2 regions of the Paraburkholderia sp. GAS448 genome follow, and region 2 is predicted to be linked to the other one. Evidence: predicted binding sites of a transcription regulator. Region 2 holds the regulator's gene; the other holds the start of a gene.
What was found. Region 2 encodes LexA, which represses DNA repair genes until DNA is damaged. Its sites were predicted from a motif close to ACTGTATNNNNATACAGT; they were not measured.

Region 1: P3T23_RS45895 (VRR-NUC domain-containing protein) is a predicted target of LexA. The motif match lies at 2,635-2,652, and genes of this name have one in related genera.

What each region holds. Positions count from the first base shown of each region.
Region 1 covers NZ_JBNDKT010000080.1:730-5,247, forward strand. The annotation lists partial or broken gene P3T23_RS45885 (YadA family autotransporter adhesin) at 1-1,055, shown strand, start outside; partial or broken gene P3T23_RS45890 (response regulator) at 1,620-2,351, shown strand; gene P3T23_RS45895 (VRR-NUC domain-containing protein) at 2,663-4,354, shown strand; gene P3T23_RS45900 (ATP-dependent DNA helicase) at 4,351-4,518, shown strand, end outside.
Region 2 covers NZ_JBNDKT010000003.1:434,763-439,280, reverse strand. The annotation lists gene cysT (sulfate ABC transporter permease subunit CysT) at 1-838, opposite strand, end outside; gene P3T23_RS08420 (sulfate ABC transporter substrate-binding protein) at 861-1,898, opposite strand; gene lexA (transcriptional repressor LexA) at 2,180-2,830, shown strand; gene P3T23_RS08410 (hypothetical protein) at 2,850-3,200, shown strand; gene P3T23_RS08405 (DUF2939 domain-containing protein) at 3,353-4,030, shown strand; gene P3T23_RS08400 (universal stress protein) at 4,064-4,518, opposite strand, start outside.

The DNA.
Region 1 (4,518 bases), on a different contig from region 2:
CGGTGCATAGCGTAGGCGATGCCGTCACCAACATTGATGGTCGTGTGACGGAGAACACGACTGACATCACGAAGATCCAGAACCAGCTCGGTGATGTCGGGACGGAACTGTCGGGCGCGGTGCAGTACGACCGCAACGCCGACGGTTCGGTGAACTTCAATTCGGTCACGCTGGGCGGAGCCCAGAGCGCAGGTCCCGTGGTCCTGACCAATGTCGCGAACGGCGCGAGCCAATACGACGCGGTGAACTTCGGCCAGCTGTCGGCGTTGCAGGACCAGGTGACGGATCTCAATGGACAGGTGTCGAATCTCAACACCCAGATGTCGAATGTCCAGCCCGGAAGCCCGTACTTCGACGCAACCGATGTTCCGTCGGCGAGCAGCGGCGATGGCGCGGAGGTCAATGCCGCGATACCTGGTACCGGCGTGGGCAGCACGGCCGCCGGTGCGGGTGCGGCTGCCTCGGGCAACTACGCCACGGTGATCGGCGCGAACGCCAGTGCGGCAGCGGACAACGCCGTGGCGGTCGGCGCCAGTGCGGCGGCGACGGGTGTCAACTCGACGGCAATCGGCACGGGCTCGCAGGCTGCCAATACGAACTCGGTCGCATTGGGTCAGGGTTCGTTGACCGACCGCGACAACTCGGTGTCGGTGGGCTCGGCGGGTAACGAACGCCAGATCACCAATGTCGCAGCAGGTACGGCGGCAACCGACGCGGTGAACGTGGGTCAGATGAACAGTTCGGTGGCGCAAGGCGTGCAGCAGGCCAACAACTACGCCGATCAGCGCTTCAACGAGGCCAACCGGGCGATTAACGACGTAGCCAAAAACGCCTATGCCGGTATCGCTGCGGCGATGGCCATGCCGAACATGACGCCGTCCGGTCCTGGCCGTACGATCGTCGCTGCCGGCGGGGCCACCTACAAGGGCGGCAGCGCTGCGGCAGTGGGCGCAACGTACCGTTCCCGGAACGGCAAGTGGCTGGTGAACGGCGCCGTATCGGTCACCTCGACGGGCGATGCAGGCGTGCGTGCTCAGGTCGGGTACGAGTTCTGATAAAGAACCAGGAACGGCAAATCAGGAAGTAAGAAGTCGCAGAAAGGTAATGTTGCACGGTCTTGCCGGTCACGGCAGACCGTGCTTTTTTTTGACACAGTGTATGTGGGTAAATTGAATTGAACGGTCCGCGCAGCGATATGGACAAGAAGCAGCCCCGGCCGCATTCGCAGCGGGGGATCGGAACACCAGTCGCGCGTCTTGTAGCATGCTTCCTGCAGCAGGATTCCTCCAACACGTACAGGTCAACGCATTTTCATACTGCTTCTCCGAATGGCTTCCTGGTTCTGTTCCTGATCGTTGAGCAACCCGGTCGAAGTCGGTGCAATCAGAGCAATGGCAAACTGGCATTGGCGGATGCCCCTGCCTGTCACTATCATGTAGGATGAAGTGTCTGCTTATCGGCGCGTCGATGCGGAGAGTGACCACGCGCCGTTTGCCAGGCCTTATTGGGTGGGCAGTATTGCTGTTTTGTGTCAGCGTGTAAGCAATTGGTAAAGTGATTGGCCACCCCAGCGCCGGGTAACCCCTTCTCATACCGCACGCGGTATACAGGACGTTAGTATGGCTTCTCTCACGATCCGTGTTCTACTCGCAGACGATCACCCGGCCATGCTCAGCGGTGTCGAACACGAGTTGTCGGTGATCAGCACGATCCAGTTGATCGGCTCTGCGCATAGTTCGACGGAATTGATCGCGCTCCTCGATGCAAAACCGTGCGACGTTCTCGTTTCCGACTACGCGATGCCGGCGGGCGAATACGGCGACGGCATCGCGCTATTTTCCCTGATCCAACGGCGCTATCCGTCTGTCAAACTCGTAGTGCTTACCATGCTGGACAATCCGGCGGTGCTGCGCGCACTCGTGAAGCAAGGCATATTGTGCATCGTCAGTAAATCCGATGCTGTCAGCCACCTTGTTCCTGCTGTACATACCGCCTAAAGCGGTGGCAAGTACTACTCACCGAGGGTCGAAGAGATCGTTCAGTCGATCGACTGGAATCGTCGTGGCCGCGGCTCGACGGACGTTCTCAGCCAGCGCGAATCCGAAGTTGTGCGCCTGTTTGCGTCTGGTTTGACTATCAATGAGATCGCAGACCGGCTGTGTCGCAGCAAGAAGACGATCAGCTCGCAAAAATCGAAGGCGATGGAAAAGCTCGGCATTGACCGGGACGTCGATCTGCTGCGCTACGCGATGGAAAACGGCATGGTGTCTTCGTCCGAGCGGACGTCCAGCGGCGAACCCGATATGCCTCTGCCGGAGGGGGGCATGCCTCCTGTTGCCTCGAAAACCTGATTCGCCCCAACCGATGCGGCGAATGACTGCTTACTCGCGTGCCAGATGGCCAGCCTGTCGGCAAGCGGTCATCATGCGATTCGCCTCGACGCGCAACGCGTCGTCAGGCTGCTGGCGAAGTCGCGCAGTGCGCGCGCAAAGGGCAGGGGGACAGGCGGGCGCCGTCATGCTGCGTGAAGTCTGGCGCGGGCGATTGTCGTCGATGCACGGCGTGAAGGACTTGGGAATCTGGCGCCCAGGTAACTCCTGGCTGTCAAAACCCTGCCGCTGACCTGCTATGATGGCTGTACATATATACAGCTATCGTCTGAATGCCCGTGCTGACGGATTCTCCCGATCCTCACTACTATCTGCGAAATTTCCAGCGCGCGCTGGCGTGGGTCGACGAGCGCTACGACGACCTGCTCGATCCGACCGAACAAGCTTTCGTGCAAGCGTTTGACAGCCTGCCGCTGGCGTCGCAGGCGCTCCTCGTGCGCATGCTGATGCGCAAGGGGCCGCTCTTTCGCGCAAGCAGGCTTGTCTACAGCGAAATAGGTTGCCCGCTGGCGGCTGCGCAGCCGCTCGTCGCGCGCGGCTTCATCGATCCGGACCCGCTCCTCACGCTCGACGAACTGTTCAGCGTCTGCACCCGGCCCGAACTGACCAGCATGTTTCCCGACGTCGCCGCCCGATCCAGCATCCGCAAGGCGGATCTGCTCGCGCAGTTGCGCGAACGGCATGGCGAAGCGAGACCCTTCGCGCTCTGGTGCACGCAATCATCCGACCGTGTGCTGCGGGTGACCGTCACGCCGTTGTGCGACCGTCTGCGGCTGATGTTTTTCGGCAACCTGCATCAGGACTGGTCGGAGTTCGTGCTTGCGGATCTCGGCGTGTTTCAGTACGAAACGGTAGCGTTCCCGCCGTCGTCGCGGGCGTTTCAGCAGCGCGCGGATATCGATGTCTATCTTGCGCTGCACGCATGCCGTGAAGCGCTCGATGCCTGGCCGGATGACGAACCGCTCGACCCGCTGCTGTCATCCATCGATACCTGTTCCAGCGCGAACGCCTGGCTCGAGACGCGCCGCGCCAGGCTGCTGTTCCGCATCGGCCAGCATTGCGAGCGTCGGCAGGACTGGGCGACTGCGCTGTCGGTCTACGAAGGGTGTCTGTGGCCGGGGGCACGTCACCGGCGCATACGGGTGCTCGAGCGCGGCGGCCACTTCGAGCAGGCGCTCGCGCTTGCGGCGCAGGCTGTTGATGCGCCCGAGAGCGACGAAGAAAGGCAGCGCGTGGCGCGCATGCTACCGCGGCTGCAACGGCGGGTGGGGCAGACGGTCCCGCGTCCGGCCAGGGCGCGCGCGATTGCGCGCAGCGTGCTCACGCTTGCGCGACCGGCGGAACCCGTCAACGTCGAAGCGGTGGCGCGCGATCATCTGGGCTGCGTCGAGGCGCCGGTTCACTACGTCGAAAACGCGCTGATCAATTCGCTGTTCGGTCTGCTGTGCTGGGAGCCGGTTTTTGCGGCGATCCCCGGCGCCTTTTTTCACCCGTTCCAGCGCGGCCCGGCGGATCTGCACGCGCCCGACTTCCACGCGCGCCGCGCCGCGCAATTCGCCGGCTGCCTCGCCCAGCTCGACAGTACGCGATATCGCGACACCATCCTGCGTCACTTCGAATCCAAGGCCGGTCTGCAGTCGCCGTTCGTCTTCTGGGGGCTGCTCACGCCGGAACTGCTGACGCTCGCGCTCGACTGTCTGCCTGCCGCGCATCTGAAGCGCTGGTTTGAACGCCTGCTCGTGGACATCAGAAGCAACCGTTCGGGCCTGCCGGATCTCATCCAGTTCTGGCCTGCCGAGCGACGGTACGAGCTGATCGAGGTGAAGGGTCCTGGCGACCGTCTTCAGGACAACCAGATCCGCTGGCTGGAATACTGCGTCGAGCACGATATGCCGGTGCGCGTGCTCGACGTGCGCTGGGCTGATGACGCACGCGCCGACGCTCGCGTTGAGGCTTCGGCGTGACGTACATCGTCGCCGTGCGCGCGTTGTGCGAATTCGCGGCGAAGCGGGGCGATCTGGATTTGCGCTTCACGCCCGCACCGACTGCGCAGGAAGGCATCGCCGGTCATGCGACGGTGAGCGGCCGGCGCGCGAGCGGCTACGAAGCCGAAATCACGCTGACTGGC
Region 2 (4,518 bases):
CGCCACGGCTCGTACGCCGCTGCAGATACCACTGCAGCGTGTTGATCAGGAGCAGCATCAGGAACGACACGACCAGCATGACCACGGCCAGCGCCGTGGCGCCCGCGTAGTCATACTGTTCGAGCTTCGTGATGATGAGCAGCGAGGTGATTTCGGACTTCATCGGCACGTTCCCGGCAATGAAGATCACCGACCCGTATTCGCCGAGCGCGCGGGCGAAGGCCAGTGCGAATCCGGTCAGGAGCGCCGGCAGCACGGACGGCAGCACGACGCGCCGGAACGTCAGCCAGCGCGACGCGCCGAGGCACGCGGCGGCCTCTTCCTGCTCGCGCTCGAAGTCTTCGAGCACCGGCTGCACGGTGCGCACGACGAACGGCAGACCGATAAACGTCAGCGCCACCAGCACACCTAAAGGGGTGAACGCGATCTTGATGCCGAGCGGCACGAGAAACTGTCCAAGCCAGCCGTTGCTGGAGTAGACCGCGGCGAGCGAAATGCCCGCGACCGAGGTCGGCAGCGCGAACGGCAGATCGACGACCGCATCGACGATCCGCTTGAACGGAAACGTATAGCGCACCAGCACCCATGCGACCAGAAAGCCGAATACTGCGTTGATCAACGCGCCGCCGAGTGCGGCAAGGAAGGTCAGCCGGTACGACGCGAGCACCCGCGGCGACGCGACGGCGCGCACGAACTGCTCCCAGTCGAGGGTGGCGGTCTTCAGGAAGGTCGCCGCCAGCGGGATCAGCACCACGAGGCTCAGATACGCCACCGTGATGCCGAGTGTCAGGCCGAAGCCGGGTAACGCGCCCGGCTTGCGGAAGGTCAACGTCGTCATGCTGAATGCCCTTGTTACTCGATCACTGCGGCTGATAGATCGAATCGAAGATGCCGCCATCTGCGAAGTGCGTCTTCTGCGCGTTCGCCCAGCCGCCGAAGCTGTCGTCCACCGTGTACAGCTTCAACTTCGGAAACTTCGACGTGAGCGCGGCCGGCACCTTGTTCGAACGCGGTCGGTAGAAGTTCTTCGCGGCGATCTCCTGACCTTCGTCGCTATAGAGGAAGTTCAGGTACGCCTCGGCGAGCCTGCGCGTGCCGTGTTTGTCGACCACCTTGTCCACCACGGCAACCGGCGGCTCGGCCAGGATGCTCGCCGAAGGCACGACGATCTCGAACCGGTCCGGTCCGAATTCCTTCAGCGACAGAAACGCCTCGTTTTCCCACGCGATCAGTACGTCGCCGATGTCGCGCTGCACGAAGCTGGTCGTGGCGCCGCGGGCACCCGAGTCGAGTACGCCTGCATTCCTGTAAAGCTTGCTGACGAATTCCTTCGCCTTCTGGTCGTTGCCGCCCGGCAGATGCGCGGCGTAGGCCCACGCGGCCAGGTAGTTCCAGCGGGCGCCGCCGGAAGTTTTCGGGTTCGGCGTCACGATCGATACGCCCGGCTTGATCAGGTCGTCCCAGTCCTTGATGTGCTTCGGGTTGCCCTTGCGCACGAGAAACACAATGGTCGACGTGTACGGCGATGCGTTATCCGGCAGACGTTTCTGCCAGCCCTTGTCGATGAGACCCTTGCCGGCGAGCGCGTCGATGTCGTAAGCGAGCGCGAGCGTCACGACGTCCGCCTGCAGACCGTCTAGCACCGAGCGCGCCTGCGCGCCCGAGCCGCCGTGCGACTGCCTGAAGGTGACCGATTCACCGGTCTTTGCCTTCCACTCCTTGCCAAACGCCTGATTGACATCCTGATACAGCTCGCGCGTCGGGTCGTACGACACATTGAGGAGCGTTCCATCCGCCGCCTGGGCGTGGCCGGCGAAACCCGCCGCCGCCGAGATACCCAGCGCAAGTGCCGTTACGACTTTGCGCGTCCTGCCTGCCAGCCCCGAATATCCGACCATCCGCTTTCTCCGTGTTCTTTGTGTTGATGCAGCGTTGGTTTGCATCGATTGCGGGCCAGTCTATCGAACGGCTTTCATCATTAAAAATAATTGTTCTTCATTTTTTAATACGAAAAAGTGCTAATGACAGACGGGCGCGGCGTTCCAGCACGAAAACGTCTGTGACGACGTCCGAAACCGGCGTTACAACGACACCGCCGGAGCCGAACCTAAAGTAAAGCTTGAAATGCGTCGGATACTGTATAAAAATACAGTCACCTGTCTATCCATACAGTGGCGCCATGACCAAACTCACCGCACGACAGCAGCAGGTTTTCGATCTGATTCGCCGGGCCATCGAGCGCACGGGCTTTCCGCCCACCCGCGCGGAAATTGCCGCCGAACTCGGTTTCAGCTCGGCCAACTCGGCGGAAGAGCATCTGCGCGCACTGGCGCGCAAGGGCGTGATCGAACTGGCCGCGGGCGCTTCGCGCGGCATCAGGCTGCTGTCCGGCTCGGACGACAGCCCCTATCAGTTCACACTTCCGCACTCGAGCATCATGCAGCTGTCGCTGCCGCTGATCGGCCGGGTGGCGGCCGGCAGCCCGATCCTGGCTCAGGAGCACATCTCGCAGCACTACGCGTGCGACCCGGCGCTCTTCTCGAGCAAACCGGATTACCTGCTGAAAGTACGTGGGCTGTCGATGCGGGACGCGGGCATCTTCGACGGCGATCTGCTGGCCGTTCAAAAGAAGAGCGAAGCGAAAGACGGCCAGATCATCGTCGCGCGGCTCGGCGACGATGTCACGGTGAAGCGGCTGAAGCGCCGGCCAGACGGCATCGAGCTGATCGCCGAGAACCCGGACTACGAAAACATCTTTGTACAGGCCGGCAGCGCCGAATTTGCGCTCGAAGGCATTGCGGTTGGGCTGATTCGCCCGACCGAATTCTGAATCTCGCCAGGAGAGTCTCATGGAACGCCTTGCCCGCCTGATCCCGTTTCGCCAGTTCGGCCGTCTGCGTCATCTGCGCAACATCGTCCCATGCGCACCGCTCGAGGCAATTCCCACGCCGTCGCTCTTCGGGCGCGACGCGACAGCCGAGGCGTCCAGTGCTTCGCGCCTGCCGTCCGCCCTGCCGGCCTTCGCGCGGGTATCGCTGAATTCCGGACTTAACGCGGAACCCGCAAGGCGTGCACCGGTGCGCGTCTATCACGGACCGTCGCGGCTCATCATGGTGGGTACAGTGGATGCGGTCTGCCGCATGATCGACCGCTGCATCGCCGAAGAGCGGGCCGGCGTGCAAGGCGCACTGTTCGAGTGATAGGCGCTGTTCCGATGACCCACGGGCCGGAGGCGATTGCGCCGCAGATACGCTGCGACTGCGTCGTGGCCCGGCCCGACTTGCGGCTCAGGGGATCGTTTCCACATGGTTGCGGTCAACGTTAGATCACATCTGACAGAGGCCCACCCCCCATGGCTGTTTCAGCACCTCCAAAGAAGAAGCACCGTCCTTTTCGGTCGCTGGCGATTGCGGCCCTTGTGGTCGTGGTTGTGGCAGCGCTCATATACGGCTACGCCTCGCCCTATATCGCGCTCAACCGTCTCAAGCGCGCGGCCGACGCGCGCGATGCGGAAACGGTCAACGAATATGTCGACTTCCCGGCGCTGCGCGACAGTCTGAAACAACAGGTGACTGGCTTGCTCGTGCGGCGTCTCGACGGGCAGCACAACGGGAATCCGTTGGCCGCCATCGGCGCAATGATAGGCGTGGCCTTGATCGGTCCGCTGGTGGATGCCTATGCAACGCCGGATGGCGTCGCGGCACTGTTGAACGGCATGCCGCCGCGCGGCGAGCCCGGCGAGCGACCACCGGAGCCGCCATCGGCGGCATCGAATGAACCGTCCGGATCGGCAGGCTCAGCAGGAACGGCGGGAGCAACGCAAGCGCCCTCGCCTGCGCCACCCGCTGCACCGTCGTCTTCAGAGCAGCCGACCCCGCCGCAACCCCCGCAGACCACGGCGGGTTATCGCGGGATCAACGAGTTCGTCGTTACGTATCAGCACGGTGTCGGCGATACGCATTATTCGGCCATCCTGCGCCGCGACGGTCTGTTTTCATGGAAGCTGTCAGCCATTGATCTGAATGGCTGACGTAATACGTGCCTGATGTCACGCAGCGTGACGTCAGGCGGCTGTAGTCGTGGAGGCCGCAGCGGCAGCCTCCTGCTTCTGTTCGGCGGCTGAGGAACAGGCCACCAGAATGCTGCAGGAGACCCGGTCGAGAAGCGGCGTATTGCCCGCACCCATCCACCATCGCGAGAGTCCCGTCCGGCAACGATGGCCCACCACCACGAGGTCCACTTGCAGTTCGTTCGCGAGATTGGCGATTTCGTCGATCGGATGACCAAACGCAAAGTGGCCATGAGCCTGTACGCCGCGCTCGGTCAACCAGTTCACGCCTTCCTGAAGAATTTCGCGGGCCGTTTCTTCGAAACGACCGCATGCGACATCGGTCAGCAGGCCCGCGCTTTGTGCGATGCTCGATCTCATGTCGACCACGGACAGCAGATGCGTTTCCGCTTTCAGGTCCAGTGCGAGATCCGCACCGCAGCGCAGCGCCTTGCGGCCTTCGCGCGAGC